One region of the Cellulosimicrobium sp. I38E genome, then DNA from elsewhere that is predicted to be linked to it. Evidence: riboswitches for the same ligand, from Rfam matches in the RefSeq annotation. Region 1 holds a riboswitch; each other region holds the start of a gene.

What was found. A riboswitch is a leader RNA that binds a small molecule or an ion and turns the genes downstream of it on or off. The one in region 1 is predicted to bind thiamine pyrophosphate.
Region 2: another riboswitch for thiamine pyrophosphate. It lies ahead of A0J59_RS03640 (TenA family protein); the one in region 1 lies ahead of thiO (glycine oxidase ThiO).
Region 3: another riboswitch for thiamine pyrophosphate. It lies ahead of A0J59_RS10660 (ECF transporter S component); the one in region 1 lies ahead of thiO (glycine oxidase ThiO).
Region 4: another riboswitch for thiamine pyrophosphate. It lies ahead of thiD (bifunctional hydroxymethylpyrimidine kinase/phosphomethylpyrimidine kinase); the one in region 1 lies ahead of thiO (glycine oxidase ThiO).

Annotation. Positions count from the first base shown of each region.
Region 1 covers NZ_LUAZ01000016.1:38,697-44,023, forward strand. Annotated here, with positions in the region: gene guaA (glutamine-hydrolyzing GMP synthase) at 1-881, opposite strand, end outside; gene thiE (thiamine phosphate synthase) at 925-1,641, opposite strand; TPP riboswitch at 1,694-1,774, shown strand; gene thiO (glycine oxidase ThiO) at 1,779-3,152, shown strand; gene thiS (sulfur carrier protein ThiS) at 3,158-3,391, shown strand; gene A0J59_RS05090 (thiazole synthase) at 3,500-4,243, shown strand; gene A0J59_RS05095 (ThiF family adenylyltransferase) at 4,344-5,327, opposite strand, start outside.
Region 2 covers NZ_LUAZ01000012.1:81,844-87,170, reverse strand. Annotated here, with positions in the region: gene A0J59_RS03660 (ClpP family protease) at 46-684, shown strand; gene A0J59_RS03655 (ClpP family protease) at 684-1,289, shown strand; gene A0J59_RS03650 (DUF6882 domain-containing protein) at 1,390-2,337, opposite strand; gene A0J59_RS22600 (helix-turn-helix transcriptional regulator) at 2,438-2,941, opposite strand; gene A0J59_RS03640 (TenA family protein) at 3,043-3,795, opposite strand; TPP riboswitch at 3,786-3,910, opposite strand; gene A0J59_RS03635 (VOC family protein) at 4,000-4,926, shown strand; gene A0J59_RS03630 (alpha/beta hydrolase) at 5,062-5,327, shown strand, end outside.
Region 3 covers NZ_LUAZ01000028.1:159,043-164,369, reverse strand. Annotated here, with positions in the region: gene A0J59_RS10680 (PPOX class F420-dependent oxidoreductase) at 1-119, shown strand, start outside; gene A0J59_RS10670 (hypothetical protein) at 851-1,177, shown strand; gene A0J59_RS10665 (Rv2578c family radical SAM protein) at 1,248-2,909, opposite strand; TPP riboswitch at 3,106-3,225, shown strand; gene A0J59_RS10660 (ECF transporter S component) at 3,336-4,043, shown strand; gene A0J59_RS10655 (ABC transporter ATP-binding protein) at 4,036-5,327, shown strand, end outside.
Region 4 covers NZ_LUAZ01000015.1:63,050-68,376, forward strand. Annotated here, with positions in the region: gene pheT (phenylalanine--tRNA ligase subunit beta) at 1-1,150, shown strand, start outside; gene A0J59_RS04785 (SDR family oxidoreductase) at 1,147-2,025, shown strand; gene A0J59_RS04790 (YceI family protein) at 2,283-2,957, shown strand; TPP riboswitch at 3,040-3,133, shown strand; gene thiD (bifunctional hydroxymethylpyrimidine kinase/phosphomethylpyrimidine kinase) at 3,126-4,091, shown strand; gene A0J59_RS04800 (hypothetical protein) at 4,112-4,384, opposite strand; gene A0J59_RS04805 (quinone oxidoreductase) at 4,381-5,327, opposite strand, start outside.

The sequences.
Region 1 (5,327 bases):
TCGCGGATCACGAGGTTGACGCCCGTCGCCGCGACGAAGTCGCGCTCGATCTGCTCGACCTCGCCCGCGCGCATCAGGCCGTGGTCCACGTGCACGCACGTGAGCTGGTCGCCCACCGCGCGCTGCACGAGCGCCGCCGCGACCGCGGAGTCGACGCCGCCGGAGAGCGCGCAGATCACGCGCGCGTCGCCGACCTGGGCGCGGATCGCCGCGACCTGGTCCGCGATGACGTTGCCCGGCGTCCAGTCCGGGGCCAGTCCGGCGCCCTCGTAGAGGAAGTGCTCCAGCACGGTCTGGCCGTGCGCGGAGTGCTTGACCTCGGGGTGCCACTGCACGCCGTAGAGGCGGCGCGACGTGTCCTCGAACGCCGCGACGGGCGAGCCGGCCGACGTCGCGAGGACCTCGAAGCCCTCGGGCGCGCGGTGCACGGCGTCGCCGTGGCTCATCCACGTGGTCTGGTTCTCGGGGGTCCCGTCGAGCAGCACGCCCGCGGCGCACACCTCGACCTCGGTGCCGCCGTACTCGCGCAGGCCCGTCTGGGCGACCTCGCCACCGAGCGCCTTCGCCATGGCCTGGAAGCCGTAGCAGATGCCCATGACGGGCACGCCGGCCGCGAACAGCGCCGGGTCGACGAACGGGGCGCCGGTCGCGTACACCGACGACGGACCGCCGGAGAGGATGATCGCCACCGGGTCCTTCGCGAGCATCTGCTCGACCGTGAAGGTGTGCGGCACGATCTCGGAGTAGACCTTGGCCTCGCGCACGCGGCGCGCGATGAGCTGCGCGTACTGGGCGCCGAAGTCGACGACGAGCACGGGGCGCGGGGTCGCGGCGACCTCGGCGGTGGTGGGGGTGTCGGGAGCGGTGGCGGGTGACGTCACCGCTCCAGGATAGTCGCCGCGCGGCGCGGTCCCGTCCCGCGTCTCAGGCGCCGGCGGGCTCGGCGGCGCGCTCGGCCACACGCTCGACGATCCGGTCGCGCAGCGCGCGGGCCGCGGCCTCGGGGTCGCTCGCCTGCGTGACCGCCCGCACGACGACGACGCGCGTCGCCCCGGCGTCGAGCACCGCGTCGAGCCGGTCCGCGTCGATCCCGCCGATGGCGAACCACGGCGTGCTCGGCCGCGTCGCGGCGACCGCGCGCAGCAGGTCGAGCCCGACGGCCGCCCGCCCCGGCTTGGTCGGCGTCGCCCACAGGGGTCCGACGCAGAAGTAGTCGACGTCCGGGTCGGCCTCGGCAGCGGCCGCCTGGTCGGCCGAGTGCGTCGACCGGCCGAGCACGGGGCCGCCGCCGAGCAGGGCTCGCACCGCGGGGACGGGCAGGTCCCCCTGACCCATGTGGACGACGGGCGCGCCCGCGAGCTGTGCGACGTCCGCCCGGTCGTTGACCGCCCACAGCGCGCCGTGCTCCGTCGCGACCCGCGCGACAAGCTCCTGGAGCTCGAGCTCGCGCGCGACGTCGAGCGTCTTGTCGCGGAGCTGGACCACGTCGACTCCGCCCGCGAGCGCCGCCCGGAGGAAGTCCTCGAGGTCGCCGCGCTCCTCGCGCGCGTCCGTGCACAGGTAGAGGCGCGCGTCAGCGAGGCGGGTCCGCGCGGCGTCCGGAGCTTGCGGGGCGGGAGTGGCGAAGGTCTCGGTGCTCACCCGCCGGAGCCTAGCGGCGGCCCGTCCGGAGCAGGCGGTACTGTGGCCGACAGCACGGGAGCCCCCCACGGGGGCTGAGAGGGCGTCGGAGCCGACCGTCGAACCTGATCTGGGTCATGCCAGCGAAGGGAGCGCGCATGCACACCCCTGTCCGTCCTGGGCCCCGCCTGCCGGGAGCCGGTCCTGCCGTCCCCGACGGCGCGCGCGACGTCGTCGTCGTGGGTGGCGGGATCGTGGGTCTCGCCGTGGCGTGGCGGGCGGCGCGCGCGGGGCTGACCGTCACGGTGCTCGACCCGTCGCCGGGCGACGGCGCGACGCACGCCGCCGCCGGGATGCTCGCCCCGGTCACGGAGGCCGACTTCGGCGAGGACGACGCGCTGCGCCTGCACCTCGCCGCCGCCGCGGCATGGCCCGGCTTCGCGGCCGACCTGCACGCCGCGACCGGTGCCGACGTCGGCCTGCGCACCGCGGGCACCCTCACGGTCGCGTACGACGGCGACGACCTCGCGCTGCTCCGGCGCCTCCTCGCCCTCCACGCCGCGCACGGCCTCGCGTCGCACGAGCTCACCGTGGCCGACGCCCGTCGGCGCGAGCCCTACCTCGGCCCGCGGGTCGCGGGCGCGGCCTGGGCGCCCGCCGACCACGCGGTCGACCCGCGCGCGACGCACGCGGTGCTGCTCGGCGCGCTCGACGGGGGCGCCGGGCCGGGGACGCTCGCGAGCGCGGACGGCGGTGCCGAGGCGCGCGCCGCCGTCGTGCGGGCGTCGGCGAGGCGGCTCGCGCTCGACCCGTCCGGGCGCGTCCTGGGGGTGCGCGACGACGCGGGCCGGCTCCACGCGGCGGGCGCGGTCGTCGTCGCGGCGGGCTGGGAGTCCGGGGCGCTGCTCGCGGACGTCCCGGGCGTCGTCGTGCCGACGCGGCCGGTCAAGGGGCAGACGCTGCGCCTCGACGCCGGGCCGGACCTCGCGCTCGAGCACGTCGTGCGCGGGGTCGTGCAGGGGCGGCCGGTGTACGTGGTGCCGCGCGACCCCGTACCCGACGGGCAGGGTCACGGCTGCGCGGGGCACCGCGAGGTCGTCGTCGGCGCGACGACCGAGGAGAACCCCGACGACCGCCGCGCGACCGCGGGCGGCGTCTTCGCCCTGCTGCGCGACGCGCGCGCCCTGCTGCCCGGGATCGACGAGGCCGCGCTCGTCGACGTGACGCCCCGAGCACGCCCCGCAACGCCGGACAACCTGCCGCTCGTCGGCCCGACCGGCGTCCCGGGGCTGCACCTGGCGACGGGGCACGGCCGCAACGGCATCCTGCTCGCGCCGCTCACCGCCGACGCGGTCGTCGCCGGCCTCACCGGTGCCGCGCTCCCGGCCGAGGCCACCACCGCCCTCTCCCCGACCCGCACCGACCGCTTCGCCGAACCCGGGGTTGTCCCCGGGTTCGCGTCGGATCCGGGGAACGACCCCGGGTTCGACGCCGCCCGGTCGGCCGCCTTCTCCACCACGACACCGAGGTGATTCCCGTGACCCCACCCGCTCCGACCGCGCTCGTCAACGGCGAGCCGTACCCGCTCGACGCCCCCGTGCACCTCGAGCAGCTCGTCGCGGCGCTCGTCCCCGCGTACGTCGCCGACGGGACGCCGCAAGGAGTTGCCGTCGCGGTGGGCGACGCCGTGGTGCCGCGCGGCTCGTGGGCGACGACCGTCGTCGCGCCCGGCGACCGCATCGAGATCGTCACCGCCGTCCAGGGCGGCTGAGGAGGACCCGTGACCACGACCGACATCTCCCCCGCGCCCACGAGCCGGCCGTCCGACGGCGACGACCCGCTCGTCGTCGCCGGCACGACCATCGGGTCGCGCCTCGTCATGGGCACCGGCGGGGCGGCGAACCTGCTCACGCTCGAGGACGCGCTCGTCGCGTCGGGCACCGCGCTGACGACCGTCGCGATGCGCCGCGTCGCCGTGCGCGCCGGCGGGGAGGCGAGCCCTGACTCGGGGATCTGGGCGCTCCTCGCGCGCCTCGGCATCCGCGCGCTGCCCAACACGGCCGGGTGCTTCTCGGTGCGCGAGGCCGTGCTCACCGCGCACCTCGCGCGCGAGGCGTGCGGCACCGAGTGGGTCAAGCTCGAGGTGATCGCCGACGACGTCACGCTCCTGCCCGACCCCGTCGGGCTCGTCGAGGCGGCCGAGCAGCTCGTGCGCGACGGGTTCGTCGTGCTGCCCTACACGAACGACGACCCGATCCTCGCGCGCCGGCTCGAGGACGTCGGGTGCGCCGCCGTCATGCCCCTCGGCGCGCCGATCGGCACCGGCCTCGGCATCCTCAACCCCCGCAACATCGAGGCGATCGCCGCCGCAGCCCGGGTGCCTGTGATCCTCGACGCGGGGATCGGCACGGCGTCCGACGCCGCGCAGGCGATGGAGCTCGGGTGCGACGGCGTCCTGCTCGCCACCGCCGTCACGCGCGCCGCCGACCCGGTCCGCATGGCGCACGCGATGCGCCTCGCGGTCGAGTCGGGCCGTCTGGCCGCCGGCGCCGGCCGCATCCCCCGCCGCGAGGGCGCCCTCGCGAGCTCGTCGCCGGACGGCCGCCTCGACCTCGCCCTCTGACTCCGGCGACCAGGCCACCCCGACATGCCGGACAGGCCGTCCTGGCTCGTCAGCCGACCAGGACGCGCCACGATCACCTGTTCGGCACGGGGGGCGCGGCCTACGTGGCCGGGGAGGGCGCCGCGAGGGCGTCGAGGAGGGCGGGGACGCCGCCGACCACCGAGCGGGCGTCGATCCCCGCCGCGCGGGCGACGTCGGCGACGCGGGCCGAGCGGGCGCCGACCGCGCACAGGACGAGCACGGTTCGGTCCGTCGGGAGGGCCGCGAGCGCCGCGGCGGGGTCGCCCGTGAGGAACGTCCCGCTCGGCACGAGGGTCGACCCGGGCAGGGGACGCACCTGCGCCTCCCAGTCCTCGCGCACGTCGAGGAGGTACGGCGCCGCGCCGTCGTGACCCAGCAGGGCCGCGGCGTCGCGGGCGGCGACGTCGCGCTCCCCCGCGACCGGCTTGCTGCCCGACGTCGCCGGGGCGAGCCCGCAGAACGCGGCGTAGGCGTCGTCGCCCGGCAGGAGCGCGGTGACGGGCTCGCGCGTCGGGTCGGCGCGCACGGTGAGCTGGCGCCACGAGAGCTCGAGCGCGTCGTAGACGGCGAGGCGGCCCAGCAGCGTCGTCCCGGCACCGGTGACGAGCTTGATCGCCTCGGTCGCCATGACGGAGCCGACGGTCCCGCACATCGCGCCGAACACCCCGCCGGTCGCGCAGTCGGGCGCGGCACCGGGCGGCGGCGGGACGGGGAACACGTCGCGGTACGTGACGCCTCGCCCCTCGCCGTCCCCGGGGCCGACGGGAGCCGCGCCGCCCGGGAGCGGGACGTCGTCGGGCACCGCGAACCGCGGCGCGCCCCAGAAGACGCTGACCTGTCCCTGGAAGCGGTAGATCGAGCCCCAGACCACGGGGAGGCCGAGGACCTCGGCCGCGTCGGAGACGAGGTAGCGCGTGGGGAAGTTGTCGGCGCCGTCGAGCACGACGTCGTAGCCGCGCAGCACGTCGAGCGCGGTGTCCGCGTCGAGGCGCAGCGCGTGCTCGACGACGCGCACGTGCGGGTTGACGTCGGCGATCGCGTCGCGCGCGGAGTCGACCTTGCG
Region 2 (5,327 bases), on a different contig from region 1:
CAGATCGACCGCCCGTCCGGGTCGTCCCGGGGCCACGGTGGTGCCATGACCACGCACACGTCACGCCCACCGCACGCGGAGGCCGTCGCCCCGGCGGCGTCGTCCTTCGACGACCAGCTCACGACGCGCCTGCTCCACCAGCGCATCGTCGTCCTCGGCTCGGCCGTGGACGACGCCGTCGCGAACCGTCTGTGCGCGCAGCTCCTCCTGCTCTCGGCCGAGGACCCGCGCGCGGACGTCGCGCTGTACGTCAACTCCCCCGGCGGCTCGGTGAGCGCCGGGCTGGCCATCTACGACACGATGCGGCTCATCCCCAACGACGTCTCGACGGTCGCGATGGGCTTCGCCGCGAGCATGGGGCAGTTCCTCCTGTGCGCGGGGACGCCGGGCAAGCGGTTCGCGCTGCCGCACGCGCGGATCATGATGCACCAGCCCTCGGCGGGGATCGGCGGCACCGCCGTCGACATCGCGATCCAGGCCGAGAACCTCGTCTACACCAAGGGCCTCATGCACCGGCTGACCGCCGAGAGCACCGGCCAGAGCGTCGAGACCATCGCCGACGACTCCGACCGGGACCGCTGGTTCACGGCGCAGCAGGCGCTCGAGTACGGCATGGTCGACCGGATCGTCGAGTCCGTCGACGACGTCCGTCCCGCCCGCGCGGCCCGGAAGGTGGGCCTGTGATGGCGAGCTACACGATCCCGACCGTCGTCGAGAGGACCCCGCTCGGGGAGCGCGCGTTCGACGTCTTCTCCCGCCTGCTGTCGGAGCGCATCGTCTTCCTCGGCACGGAGATCGACGACGGCGTCGCGAACGTCGTCATGGCGCAGCTCCTCCACCTGGAGTCCGACGCCCCGGACCAGGAGATCGGCCTGTACATCAACTCCCCCGGCGGCTCCGCGACCGCGCTCATGGCGATCTACGACACGATGCAGTTCGTCCGCTGCGACGTGTCGACCATCTGCATGGGCCAGGCGGCGTCGGCCGCGGCCGTGCTGCTCGCGGCGGGGACGCCGGGCAAGCGGTTCGTGCTCGAGCACTCGCGCGTGCTGCTGCACCAGCCCTCGGGCGGCGGCGAGGGCACCATCTCCGACCTGTCGATCCAGGCCGAGGAGATCCTGCGGATCCGGTCCGAGACGGAGGAGGTGCTGTCCCGCCACACGGGTCAGACCGTCGAGCGCCTGCGCGCGGACACCGACCGCGACCTCGTGCTCACGGCGCGCCAGGCCGTCGAGTACGGCGTCGCGGACGCTGTCGTCACCTCGCGCAAGCTCGCCGCGGCCGCCTGACCCGCGGTCGAGCGCTGCGTCCGTGGTCGACCGATGCGTCCCGAGACGCAGCTCTCGGCCGCAGACGCATCGCTCGCCGCGTGCCGCCGTGCGTTCGGGTCTACCCGCGCCGCCGGAACCACGATCGGCGCCGTGGCTCCGTCGCCCGCTCGTCCGACGTCGCCGTCGGCTCGTCGGGCTGCTCGCCCGGCGACCTTGCCTCCTCCGGCGGCGGAGTGCCCGGTCCCGGCTCGTCCGGGGCAGCTTCCTCGACGGCCGGAGCCGGGTCGACGACGGCGTCCACCCTCGCGGCGTCGGCGTCAGGTCCCGACGCGTCCGGGTCGGGCTCGTGCACGGGCTCCGCCGCACGCCGCGCGGTCGCCTCGATGCCGGCGATCCGCCCGTGCTCGTCGAACCGGACGGTCACGCTCCCGTCGGGCAGGGTGAGCGCCAGCGCGCCGCCGTCGTCCGTCGTCTCGAGGCCGCGCGCGGCCGCGTAGGACGCGACCGCACGGCGGTGGTCGACGACCGTGACGGACAGCAGTCCCTCGCTCAGTACCCGCACGACGCGCGGGACGCTCGGCGCGGGCAGCGCGAGGCTGGCGGCGTCGAGGAGGAACCACGCGCGCGTCCCGCCGCCGACGGGGGCGCTGTAGTGGGTCCAGGACCCGGTGACGGCCTTGGCCGCGAGCGCGAGGCGGTACGGGAGGTCGTCGGCGAGCGGCAGCTCCGCCTCGGTCGCCTCGCGTAGGCCGGTCTCGCGGGTCTTCTCGGCGGCGCGCAGCACGTCGTCGGGGAAGCCGTTGACGTTGTTCCACGCCCACATCCAGCTCCCGGGGCCGGGCGCGGCCGTGCCGAGGAACTGGAGCCGGCACGTCGTCGTCTCACCGGACGCGGCGGTGAAGGTGAACGTGCCCTCCGCCATCTCGGCGCCCCACGCGTCGTCACCGTGGTCGTCGGCGAGCTGGAGCTGGTGCTCGTGCGAGAGGAACGCGGCGTCGTCGACGAGCTCCTGGAGGGCCGGGGCGGTCTGCTCTGCCGTGCCGTGCGCGGTCTGCGGCTCCGTCATCCCTCGACGGTAGCCGCGCGCCTCCCCCCGCACCGGGGCACGACACGCGGTGCCGACCAGGTACCCGTCAGGTGCGTCTCGACCCCCGGGTCCGCGGGGCTCAGGCCGCGAGGAGCAGGACGTCGGCGGTGCGCGCGGTCGGGCGCGACGCGAGGGTCGGGGTCGCGATCGTGGTCCGCGCGACCGGGAGGTCGCGCACGGGCTCGCCCGCCGGGGCGGGGTGCCGCGGCGCGGAGAGCGCGCCGCGCTCCCGGACGGAGGAGAGCACGCGCACCGGGGCGACGGGGCGCAGTTCCTCTCCCGTACGCGCCACCAGGTCCACGAGGCGCAGGCCGAGCGCGCCGCAGACCGCTGCCAGCACCTCGGAGGACGCCTCCTTGCGGCCGCGCTCCACCTCGGACAGGTAGGCGGTGGAGACGCGCGCGGAGGCCGCGACGTCGACGAGCGTGCGACCCTGCGCGAGCCGTGCCCGCCGGAGGATCCCCCCGATGACGTGGCGCAGGAGCGGCTCCGGCCGCCCACCCGCCCGGGGCCGGGGGCTCGCCGGCGCTCCGCTCGGCGCTCCGCTCGGCGCTCCGCTCGGCACCGCGCTCGTCACGTCCATGCGGTCACGCTACCCGCGCCCCGCCCGGGTGCCGAGGCACCCGGGCGAGGATCTGCTGCTGGCGTAACGGCCCGCCGTCGGGCCTCGAGCGCCGGTGAGCGTCACCAGCGCTCGAGCGACCACGCCATCTGCCAGAACCGGATCTCGTGCCGGCAGCTCAGCTCGAACGCGCGCTCCATGCGGGCGCGCTCCGCCTCGCCCGCGTCGGCGGCGAGCGCGTCGAGGCGTGCTCGGAGGTCGGCCAGGACGCCCTCGGTGCGCTCGGCGGCGTAGAACTCCCACCAGCCCGCGAGCGGGTGGTCGTCCTCGATCACACCGGGCGTCGTCTCCCGCTCGGCGAGCCAGAACCGCCGCGCCGACCAGATGTAGGTCCACGGGCACGGCAGGAGCGCGGCGAGCAGCACGCCGAGCGAGTCGCGGCCCGCGGCGAGCATGTGGTCGACGTAGGCCTGCGCGCTCGGGGCGAGGCGGTGGGTCTGCGCCTCCTCGTACGTCACGCCGAGGAAGTCGCACATCGCGTGGTGGGCGTGCGACTCGTCGTCGAGCAGGAACCCGGCCTTCTCGTGGAAGTACGCGGCCCACTCCCGGTCGGGCGCGAGGGCCATGCCCAGGCCGTAGCAGCGCAGGTACGCCGTGAGGTACTGGTGGTCCTGGCCGACGTAGTGCCGCACCGCGGCCGGCTCGACGGAGCCGTCGCGCAGGCCGACGAGGAACGGGTGGTCGTAGAACTCGTCGAAGAGGTGCGCGTACCGGCGGGCGAGGTCGGCGGTGAAGCCGGCCTCCTCCTGCCGGACGAGCGCGGTCGGGTCGTCCGCGAAAACAGGGTTCAGGGTGATGGCAGCAGGCGTCGTCATGCCCACGTTCCTCCGCTCGTGCTAGCGAGATCAGGTTCGACGGGTCCGGGCGGCCGTACCGCTCGTCTCAGTCCCTCGGCCCGGCTGCCCGGGCGGGACGCCCCGCGTGGTTCGCCGCGACCCTAGCAAGGAAGCACCGCCCGCGTCGGGAGCATCCGGGGACGTGTGGGAATATAGTTGTAGCGACAACAAGTTGGAGCAGACATGACCACGAGCACCCCGGGCGCGGCGACCGACCGCCTCCTGTCCCCGTCCACGAGCATGGACGCCGTCACGCTGCGCGTCGGCGACCTCGAGCAGATGACGTCCTACTACACGGGCGCGTTCGCGCTCGCTCCCCTCGAGGAGCGTTCCCGCGGCACCGAGGTGCACCGTGTCCTCGGCCGCGGCACGACGCCCATGCTGCGCCTCGTGCACACGCCCGGCCTGCCCGCCGTCGACCGGCGCCAGGCCGGCCTGTTCCACACCGCGTTCCTGTTCGACGACGCCGCAAGCCTCGCCGCGACCGTCTACCGCGCCGCGCAGGACCGCCGGGGGTCGTTCGTCGGGTCGAGCGACCACCTCGTCAGCGAGGCGTTCTACTTCACCGACCCCGAGGGCAACGGCGTCGAGCTGTACACCGACCGGCCGCGCGAGACGTGGGTGCGCGAGCGGGGGCAGATCCGCATGGCCACCGAGTTCCTGGACCCGAACGCGTACCTGCGCACGCACCTCGACCAGGAGACGTTCGACGCCGGGCCCTCGCTCGCCGGGCGCGTGGGGCACGTCCATCTCCAGGTCGGTGACATCGCGACCGCCCACGACTTCTACGTCGACGCCGTCGGGTTCGAGGCCACGGTCACCGAGTACAGCGGCGCCCTGTTCGCGTCCGCCGGCGGCTACCACCACCACGTCGCGATGAACGTCTGGAACAGCGCCGGCGCCGGGCCGCGCGCCGCGAGCCTCGGCCTCGGGGACGTGGCGATCACCGTGCCCGGCCGCGACGACCTCGACGCGCTCGTCGCCCGCCTGCGCGCCCGTGGCCTGCAGCACGCCGACGACGGCCGCTCCGTCGTCGTGCACGACCCGTGGGGCACGCGCGTCACGCTGGCCGTGCCCGGCACGACGACCGACGAGCTGCTCGCGCGATGAGCGCTCCGGCTCCCCTCGTCGCGGTCCGGTCCGACGCGGACCCGACGAGCCCGCCCGCGGGGGGCGCCGTCGTCGTGCTGCTCCACGGGTTCGGCTCGCACGAGCACGACCTCGCCGGCCTCGGCCCGCACCTCGGTGCGCCCTGGGTCTCGCTGCGCGCCCCGCTCGCCCTCCCCCCACGGCGGGTTCGCGTGGTTCCCGATCGTCACGCCCGGCGACCCCGACCCCGAGCCCGTCGCGCGCGCGACCGAGGCCGTCTGGGACTGGGTCGACGCCGAGCTCGGTACCGACCGACCGGTCGTCCCCGTCGGGTTCTCCCAGGGTGGGCTCATGGCCACGCAGCTCCTGCGCACGCGCCCCGAGCGCGTGGCGGCGACCGTCGTCCTCGGCGGGTTCGTCCA
Region 3 (5,327 bases), on a different contig from region 1:
ACTGGGACGAGTACCGCGCCGCGATGGTCACGCAGGGCAAGTCGCTCGTGCGCCTGACGATCACGCGCTGGGGCCCGGTAGCGACGGGCGGGTTCCCGGCACGCCTCGCGGAGGCCTGACGAGCTCGTCGAGCAGCCATCTCGTGCTGACATCGACCGCGAACCACGGGGACGGGCGCTCCACGTCCAGCACCGACCAGGCGACGGCGGCGTGCACGACGCACTCCTCCCCGGGCTCCAGCCCCGGAAGACTCCAGAAGACTCCCGTGCCCGGTCGAGGGCTCCGGTGCTCACCAGCCCGTCGTTCTCCCACTCGGCCGTGCCGGGCCGGTACGGCACGCGCGCCCACCAGCGCGGGAGCAGGTCGGCGGATCGGGACCGCAGCCACAGCGACTCCTCGTCGTCACCGCCGATCGTCAGCTCCGTCGTGCCGTCGTCGATCGAGACGGCGCACAGGTACTGCCCCTCGTCGGCCGCCGCAGAGCACGAGGCGGGGACCTGGTCGAGCCCGGCGCTGAGCCGGAACGGGGCGAGGCGACCGCGAGCGCGCACGTGCCAGACCGCGCCCCACGCCGCGAGGAGCGGCGGGTAGCCCTCGGGGACGGTCCCGTCGAACGGGCCGCAGACGAGGCGGACGTCGGCGATCTCGCCGGCGCTGCGCACGGCACGAGTGCCAGGGCTGAGGGACTCTGGCTCCGCGCCCACGTCGCCGAGAGGCAACCCTTCGGTGTGGAACCGGACGGCCCCGAACGGAGTCGCTACCGACGGCCATCGCGGCCGAGGCGCGTGGTCGGGGCCTCCGCGCGGGCTCTCGTCCGGACTGCTCACGCCACGAGCGTAGGGTGCGCCGCATGACGGTGAAGGCGAACGTGACCCTGTGCGTCCTGCTGTGGCCCACGGAGGGCAACGCCGACCTGTTGCGCGAGTACGAGGACGACGTCCTCGCGCTGGTGCCGGTCTACGGCGGCCGCGTGCTGTCGCGCGTGCGCGCGCTGCCCGGCCAGGACGCGGCGCTGCCGACCGAGGTCCAGGTCATCGAGATGCCCGACGACGACGCCCTCGCCGCGTACCTTGCCGACCCCGCCCGCGTGGCGCTGGCCGACGTCCGGGACCGGGTCGTGGCACGGACGGACATCGTCCGGGTCGGTGCCGTCCCGCACGGCGACCAGACCTCCTGAGCCGCGCACAGGGCGCGCCATGGGTAGCGGCGTCGCCCGGTCGGCGTCTCGCGTGGCCCTCCACGCCGGGTCAGAACAGGACCTGCTCCACTCCCCCGCCGACGACGTCCAGGCCCCCGCCGTCGACCGGCATGCCCGCGAGGGCGCCGTCGTGACCGGGCCCGTCGGGCTCAGGGGACGTCCCGGCGAGGCTCCCGGCCGGGTAGGCGCCGTCCGTCGGCGGCCCCGCATCATGGTGACGGTCGCCGAGACCGCCGAGCTCGCCCCGGCGGTAGCGACCCTCGACGCCCGCGGGACCGCGGTGCCCGGAGACCGCGAAGCCGCGCGCCTCGAGCATCGGGCGCACGCGGTCCCACAGCCACGACCGGTAGGCCTTCGAGGCGTACGTGCCGCGCGCGTAGACGCGCTCGTACCCGGGCACGAGCTGCGGGTGCTCGCGCGCGAGCCAGCCCATGTACCACTCGCGCGTGCCGGGCTTGAGGTGCAGGGGCAGGACGGTGACGCCCGTCGCGCCGGCGTCCTTCACCGCGTCGAGCAGGTCGGTGAGCGCGCGGGTCGAGTCGGTCAGCCAGGGCAGCACGGGCGCGACCATGACCCCGCACGGGAGCCCCGCCTCGCGGACGGCCCGGATGAGGTCGAGCCGGGCGCGGGGCGACGGGGTGCCCGGCTCGACGCTCGCCTGGAGCGCCGGGTCGAGGAGCGCGAGCGAGACGCCGATCCCGACCTCGACGCGCGAGGCGGCGTCGACGAGCAGCGGCAGGTCGCGGCGCAGCAGCGTCCCCTTGGTGAGGACGGACAGCGGCGTGCCGGACCCTGCGAGGGCGTCGATGATGCCGGGCATGAGCCGGTAGCGGCCCTCGGCCCGCTGGTAGGGGTCGGTGTTGGTCCCGAGCGCGACCGCCTCGCGGCCCCACGACCGCCGGCCGAGCTCGGCGCGCAGCACGTCGTCGACGTTGACCTTGACCACGACCTCGCGGTCGAAGTCCTCGCCCGCGTCCAGGTCCAGGTACTCGTGGGTGGGCCGCGCGAAGCAGTTGTGGCTCACGACCCCCGCCGCGACGAAGTCGCGCGTGCCGGTCGTGATGTCGACGAGCTCGGTCTCCTTCCCCGGCCCGTCGAGGGCTTCCAGCGAGTCGACGCGCAGTGCGTCGCTGCCGGTGACGTCGCGCCCCTCGAGCGCGGCACCCTCGTGAGCGAGCGCCGCGGCGCCCGGGCCGACGAGCACGTCGCCGAGCGCGAGGTGGGCGCGGCGGCGCGGGCCGCCGACGACGTGACGCCAGCCGCGCTCCGTGAGGAACCGATGGTCGCCGCTCGCGACGAGCCGCGTGCCGTCCGCGAGGGTCACGCGGTACGCGCGCTTGCGGGTGGTCCAGCGGTCGAGCACACGCGTGCGTACGTACCGCCGGTACGCGCCGTGCGGCGCGGTCCCCAGGATCTCGTCGCCGACACGCAGCTCGCCGATCGGGCGCTGGGTGCCGTCGGCCAGGAGCACGGGGGTCGACGGGGCGAGGCAGTAGGAGCACGCATGGCTGCATCCCCGGTACGGGTTGACCGTCCAGCGGAACGGCATGCGCGACATCGCCGGGACCCTGGACAGCGCGCTCTTGGCAGTCACCTCGTGGAACGTGATCCCCGCGAACTCGGGCGTGCGCACGCTGCGCACGAGGCCGACGCGCTCCAGCCCGGGGAGCGCGCCGTCGTCCGCGCCGAGTGCCTGTCCGTCCCACCTCACCCTGGTATTCGAACAGGTGTTCGATCGCGAGTCAAGGTCGTCGGGCCGGGCGCGCGCCGCTCGGTCGGCGTCCCGAACCGCCCGCGCCGTGAGGAGCCACAGGCTCGCGAGCGGGACGTGGTGACCGGTCCCGCACCGTCCCGCGGGCTGAGACACCGGGATTGTCGAGAGCGCACGGAGGCCCTAGGGTCGGGGCCGAACGCCCCCGGGGAGCGCACGAGCGCTGAGAGTGCAGGCCGGACACCCGTCCCTCCTGCAGACCCGTGGAACCTGATCTGGTTCGTACCAGCGAAGGGAGCAGGGCCGACGTCACCGTCCCCTGCGCGCTCGTGCCCGCGCGCCCCGCGCCCGGGCCGTGCGTGCGGGCCGAGGCGGTGGCGTGCCGTCGTGCACCCTTCGCCCCGGGGGCCCGACGGAGGGATCCGCATGTCCGAACCCCGCACCACCCCGCAGCAGACGACCCCGAGCGCCGCCCCCGGGGCGGCCGTCGGGACGACCGACGACCCGACCACCGGGACGACGGGACGCACGCGCCCGGCGACGCCCCGGCGTGCCGTGCGCCGCCGGGGCCTGACCCTGCACGAGACGGTGCTCATCGCCGTCCTCGGGGTCGTCTTCGGGTTCGTGTACTGGGCGTTCGTGCAGCTCTGGGCCCCCTTGCAGCTCGCGATGGGCCCGCTCGCGGACCTCGCCGCGAACGTCCTCGCGGGCGCGTGGATCGTCGTCGGACCGCTGGCCACGTACATCGTGCGCAAGCCGGGCGTCGGCATCCTCGCCGAGACCCTGGCCGCGCTCGTCGAGGTCGTCTTCCTCGCCTCCCCCGCCGGGCCGCTCCTGCTCGTCGTGGGCCTGGTCCAGGGCCTCGGCGCCGAGCTGCCGTTCGCGCTCACGCGCTACCGCCGGTTCGGCTGGTGGGTGTTCGTCGCGTCCGGCGTGAGCGCCGCGCTCGTCACGTTCGCCTTCAACGCCGTGCGCTTCGGCTGGCTCGGGCAGGACTACGCGATGCTCCGGCTGGGGGTCCAGGTCGTGTCGTGCGTCGTGCTGTGCGGCCTCGCGGCCCGCCTCCTGGGTGACGCGCTCGCCCGCACCGGCGCCCTCGACGCCTTCGCGATCGGCGCGGCCCGCCGTGGCTGAGCGCGCCGCCTCCGGCACTCCCGAGGCCGCCCCACCCGACGCCGTCACGGCCGACGCCCTGACCGTGCACCTCGGGCACGACGGCGCCCGGGTGCTCGACGGCGTCGACGTCACCGTCCCGGCCGGGACCAGCCTGCTGGTGCTCGGCCCGTCCGGGTGCGGCAAGTCGACCTTCCTGCGCGCGCTCGTCGGCGTCGTCCCGCACACGCTCCCGGGCACCGTCGCAGGCGGGCTGCGCGCGGCCGGGCTCGACCCGCGCGACGTGCCGCCGCCCGTCCTCGCCGCCCGCGTGGGCCTCGTCCAGCAGCGGCCCGGCGACCAGCTCTGCCTGGCGCGCGTGGACGAGGAGCTGCGGTTCGCGCTCGAGAACCACGGCGCCGACCCGCGCACCATGGACGACCGCGCGACCGCCGCGCTCGCCGCGGTCGGCGCCGCGCACCTGCACGACCGCCCGACCCACGCCCTGTCGGGCGGCGAGGCGCAGCGCGTCGCGGTCGCCGCCGCGCTCGTCGCCGACCCGGAGCTCGTCGTCCTCGACGAGCCCACCGCGCTCCTGGACCCCGCTGCCGCCCACGAGGTCGGGTCGCTCGTCGCCGGCCTCGCCCGGACACCCGGGCCCGACGGCGAGGGGGCGCCCGCCAGGCTCCCCCACCGCTCCGTCGTGCTCGTCGAGCACCGCCTGGACGACCTGGGGGCGCTGCCCGGCGCCACCCTGGTGCTGGACCGTGAGGGCCGGGTCGTCACGCACGGCCCCACGCACCGCGTCCTGCGCGAGCACGCGCGCGACCTCGCCGACCTGGGGTGCTGGCTGCCGCTCGCTGTCCGCCTGGAAGAGGCGGGCGCCTCCGGGCCGCTCGGCTCGCCCGAGACCGACGACTGGCTGGTCGACCTCGTGCGAGCCTCGCCCGTGCGCTCGAGGACCACGGACCGGCCTCTGGACGCGACCCCGGCAGCAGCGCGCCCGGTCGTGCTCCGGGCACGCGGGCTCGCCGTCCACCGGGGCGGCCTCGGCGCGGGACGCACCCGCCGGGGCGAGCACCCCGTCGTGCGCGACGTCGACCTCGACGTCCGCGCGGGCGAGGTGCTCGCCGTCGTCGGGCCCAACGGGGGCGGCAAGTCGACGCTCCTGCGCGGCCTGGCGGGGCTCGAGCGCACCACGGGCGAGGTCGCGACCGCGACGGGCGATCCCGTCGCGATGGTCTTCCAGGACCCCGAGCACCAGCTCGTCGCGCGCACCGTGCGCGAGGAGGTCGCCTGGTCGGCGCGGCTCGCCCGCCTCGACGA
Region 4 (5,327 bases), on a different contig from region 1:
GGTCACCCCGCCGTCCTGGCGCCCCGACCTCACGGAGCCGGCCGAGCTCGTGGAGGAGGTCGCGCGCCTCGTCGGCTACGACGAGATCCCGTCCCTGCTGCCCGCCGCACCCGGCGGCCGGGGGCTCACGCGCGAGCAGCGCGTGCGCCGCTCGGTCGCGCGGGCGCTCGCGGAGGACGGGTTCGTCGAGACGTTGAGCTACCCGTTCGTCGGCACCGCGGAGCTCGACGCGCTGCGCCTGCCCGCGGACGACGCCCGCCGTCGGGCGCTGCGCCTGCTCAACCCGCTCGCCGACGACCGCCCGCTGATGCGCACGGACCTGCTGAGCACGCTGCTGGAGACCACGCGCCGCAACGTCGGCCGGGGGCTGGGCGACGTCGCGCTCTTCGAGATCGGCCTCGTCACGCACCCGCGGCCCGACGCGCCTGCCGCGCCCGCGCTGCCGGGCGGGGTCCGGCCGAGCGACGAGGAGCTCGCGGCGATCGACGCCGCGCTGCCGTCGCAGCCGCGCCACGTGGCCGGCGTCCTCGTCGGGCGCCGCGAGCGTGCCGGCTGGTGGGGTCCGGGCCGCGCGGCGGACTGGACCGACGCGCTCGCCGCGGCGCGACGCGTCGCGGAACGCGCGGGCCTCCGGGGGGATGCCGACGTGACCGTGGTCGCGGACACCGCGCGGGCACCGTTCCACCCGGGGCGCTGCGCGCGCCTCGAGCTCGCGGACGGGACGGTCGTCGGGCACGCGGGCGAGCTGCACCCCAAGGTGGTCGAGAACCTGGGCCTCCCTGCGCGTGCCGTGGCGTTCGAGGTCGACCTCACCGCGCTCGTGGAGGGCTCGTCCGACGCGCCGGTGCAGGCGACGCCCGTCTCGGGCTTCCCCGCGGCCAAGGAGGACCTCGCGTTCGTGGTGGACGCCGACGTGACCGCGCAGGCGCTGCGCGACGCGATCGTCGACGGTGCCGGCGACCTGCTCGAGGAGGTCGCGCTGTTCGACGTCTTCACCGGCGAGCAGATCGGCGCCGGGCGCAAGTCGCTCGCGTTCTCGCTGCGGCTGCGCGCCGCGGACCGCACGCTCACCGCCGACGACGTCGCGCGCGTCCGCGAGGGGGCCGTGTCGGTGGCGCGCGAGCGCGTCGGCGCGGAGCTGCGGGCGTGAGCGCGGAGGGCACCGTCGCCGTCGCTCCCGCGCGGACGGCGCTCGTCACCGGCGCGTCGCGCGGCATCGGCCGCGCGATCGCCGTCGGTCTCGCCGCGGCCGGCCTCGACGTCGCGCTCCTCGCGCGCGACGCCGACCGGCTTGCGGGCGTGGCCGACGAGATCGCGGCGCTCGACGGGAGCGGTGCCGGGCGTGCGGTCGTCGTGACGGCGGACGTCACCGACGCCGCGGCCGTCGCGGCCGCGGTCGGCGAGGCGGAGGCCGCGCTCGGGAGCGTCGACCTCCTCGTCAACAACGCGGGCCGGGTCGACGCCGAGGTGCCGCTCTGGGAGGCCGACCCCGACGAGTGGTGGGCGATCGTCGAGACCAACGTGCGCGGCCCGTTCCTCCTCGCGCGCGCCGTCGTGCCGGGGATGCTCGCGCGCGGCGGGGGCCGCGTCGTCGACCTCAACAGCGGCGCGGGCTCGCACGACATGGACGGCGCGAGCGCGTACAACGCGAGCAAGACGGCGCTCCTGCGGCTGGGGGCGAACCTCCACCGGTCCGGCCACGCGCGAGGGCTGCGCACGTTCGAGGTCTCGCCCGGCGTGGTGCAGACCGACATGACCGCGTCGATGGCCATGCACGAGGGCCGCACCGAGTGGACCCCGGTCGAGCGCACGGTCGAGATGGTCGTCGCGATCGCCCGGGGCGAGCTCGACGCCTTCTCGGGCGCGTTCGTCCGCGTGACGCACGACTCGCCGGAGTCGCTGCGCGCCGCGGCGGACGAGGCCGCGCGCCGCGGGGACTCGCTGCCGGGCCCCGACGCGCGCCGGCTGCGCGTGACGCGCTGGGGCGCGGACGACCCGATGCCGGGAGAGCTCCCGGCTCGCTGACGTCGCGGCGACTGCGGTGTCGCCACTCGCCGCACCGCAGACCCGCCGCGATCCAGACCGCAGCGCCGCCCGACCCTCCGGTCGGGCGGCGCTCGCGCGTTCGGGGTGGTTCTCCGACGGTCGCGGACGGCGGAGGGAGGGAGATCACCCGGTACGTAGTTGAATCTTCATCCACTCATCGGGGATGCTGTCCTGGACACCTGACCAGTACCGGGCGGACACCGACGTCGCGGCTCGACGACGCCTGGGAGCGACGGATGACGACGGCACGCCCTGTCCGGCAGTGGAACGGCCTCACCGTTCCCGAGGCCGGCACCTACGCCCTCGACGAGGCGCACAAGCGCATCGGGTTCACCGGGATGCACATGATGGTCTCGCCTGTCCGGGGAGAGTTCACCCGGGCGCGCGCGACGATCCTGGTGGGCGAGGATCCGACCGCGTCGGCCGTGTCGGCGACCATCGAGACGGCGAGCCTCACGACCCACCACGAGGAGCGCGACGCGCACCTCCGCAGCCCCGACTTCCTCGACGTCGACGCCTACCCGACGATCGAGTTCCGCAGCACCTCGATCGACTGGCAGGGCGAGCAGCAGGACCAGATCCTCGCGTGGGCGCGGCTGCGGAACCGCTCGCCCGAGCGCGCCGAGCTCGCGCAGGAGCGTGTGCAGCCCCGGGCCGCGCAGGCGGGGCGGTTCCTCGTCAGCGGACTGCTCACCGTCCGCGGCGTCACCCACCGGACGGTGCTGTCCATGCAGTACGGGGGCGCGCGACGCGACCCGTACGGCCGGGACATCTTCGGGTTCCACGCCGCGGGCGAGATCGACCGCGAGAGCTTCGGCCTCGTCTGGAACGTGCTCCTCGAGACCGGCGGCTTCCTCGTGGGCAAGAAGATCGGCCTCGAGATCGCGGGCGAGGCGATCCACCAGGCCTGAGGCGTCCCACGGGGCGAGTCGCGCACGCAGGGCGTGGCGGCGCGAGACCGGCGCCGGCGTCCGGCGCGCAGGACGTAGCATGGCGAGCGACACGGGGTGCCCCCTACGGGGCTGAGATGAGACCCGTCGAACCTGCTCTGGCTCGTACCAGCGAAGGGATGTCCGGCGATGACGCTCGCCCTGCCCCAGCACGACCCCGCACCCCGGCGCGGCAGCGCGCCCCGGCCCGCGGCCGGCCGCACGCCCGGTCCGGACGTCGACCCCGGCGCCCGGCCCTCGCGGCCGCGCGTCCTGTCGATCGCCGGGACCGACCCGACCGGGGGCGCGGGCATCCAGGCGGACCTCAAGTCCTTCGCCGCGCACGGCGCCTACGGCATGGCCGTCACGACGGCGCTCGTCGCGCAGAACACGCACGGCGTGCGGTCCGTGCACGTCCCCGGTCCCGCGTTCCTGCGCGAGCAGCTCGACGCGGTGTCCGACGACGTCGAGATCGACGCCGTGAAGATCGGCATGGTCGCCGACGAGGCGAACGCGCGCGAGATCGGGGCGTGGCTCGACGCCGTCGCCGCGGCCCGGTCCGACGCCGCGGTCCCGCGGCCCTGGGTCGTGCTCGACCCCGTCATGGTCGCGACGTCGGGGCACCGCCTGCTGGACCCGGGCGCGGAGCAGGCCGTGCGCGACCTCGCGGCGCGGGCCGACGTCGTGACGCCCAACCTTCCCGAGCTCGCCGTCCTCGCGGGACGCGACGTCGCGACGACGTGGGACGACGCGCTGGACCAGGCCGCGTCCTACGCGGCGGCGAGCGGCGCGGTCGTGCTGCTCAAGGGCGGCCACCTCACCTGCGCGACGTCACCCGACGCTCTCGTCGCGCCCGCCACGGTCCCGGGCGCCCGGGCCAGGGTCACCACGTTCGAGGCCACGCGCGTCGACACGCCGCACACCCACGGCACCGGGTGCTCGCTCTCCGCGGCGCTCGCGGCCCTGCGCCCCCAGCGCGAGGGGTGGGAGGAGGCCGCGCGCGACGCCAAGGAGTGGCTCACGGGAGCGCTGCGCGCCGGCGCCGCGCTGCGGGTCGGGACGGGCCGTGGTCCGGTCGACCACCTGCACGTCGTGGCGCCTGCCGCGTCGGCCTGACCCGCTCGCTCCGGGGTGGCTCAGGCGCGGGTCGTCGGCTGCGCGACGGCGCAGTCGTAGCCGGGCGGCCACCACCGCCAGGTCGTCACGACGTCCTGCGCCGCGACGCCCGCGGGGCGGTCGGCGACGCACGCGTCCGCCTGCTGGCGCACCCCGACGGTCACCCAGTAGACGGCGAGCGCCGCGGTGAGCAGGACGGCGAGGACCGTCACGGTGCGGCGCAGGGCGGGGGAGGGGCCGCCGTCGGACCCGTCCTCCTCGCCCGGCCGGGGCGGGACCCAGTCCCAGCTCATGGGGTGCCCGTGGCCGACGGGGCGTCCACGGCGCCCTCGGGGTGCAGGAGGACCTTGCCCGTGGTCGCGCGGCCCTCCAGCGCCCGGTGCGCGTCGGCGGCCTCCGCGAGCGGGAACGTGGCGCCGACGCGCACGTGCAGCGTGCCGCCCGCGACCGCGCCGAGCACCTCGGTCGCGCGCTCGACGAGCTCGGCGCGGGTCGCGGTGTGGTCGGCGAGCTTGGGGCGCGTGAGGAAGAGCGAGCCACCGGCGTTGAGGCGCTGCGGGTCGAACGGCGGGACCTGACCGGAGGAGCCGCCGTAGAGCACGAGCGTGCCCCGGCGGTGCAGCGACGCGAGCGACGCGTCGAACGTGTCCTTGCCGACCGAGTCGTACACCGCCGCGACGCCCTCGCCGCCCGTGAGCCCGCGCACGACCTCGGGCAGCTCGGCGGTGAGGTCCGCGAACGCCGTGTACTGGATCGCGTGCTCGGCGCCCGCGCCGCGGGACAGCTCCGCCTTCTCGGGGGTCGAGACCGTCGAGATCACGTGCGCGCCCCGCGCCACGAGCATCTGGGTCAGGAGCAGCCCGACGCCGCCCGCGCCCGCGTGCACGAGGACGCGGTCCCCGGGGCGGACGGGGTACGACGACGTGCACAGGTAGTGCGCGGTGAGGCCCTGGAGCGCGACGGCGGTCGCGTCCTCGAGGGAGACGGCGTCGGGGACGTGCAGCGCCTGGGCCGCGTCCACGAGGACGAGGTCCGCGTACGACCCGGGCGCCTCGGTCCACACGACGCGGTCGCCGACGGCGAAGCCCTCGACGCCCGCGCCCAGCTCGGAGACGACGCCCGCCCCCTCGCTGCCCACGACGTGCGGGTACTCCATCGCGTACACGCCCGAGCGCTTGTAGGTGTCGATGAAGTTCACGCCCGCCACGGCGGACCGGACGAGGAGCTGCCCGGGAC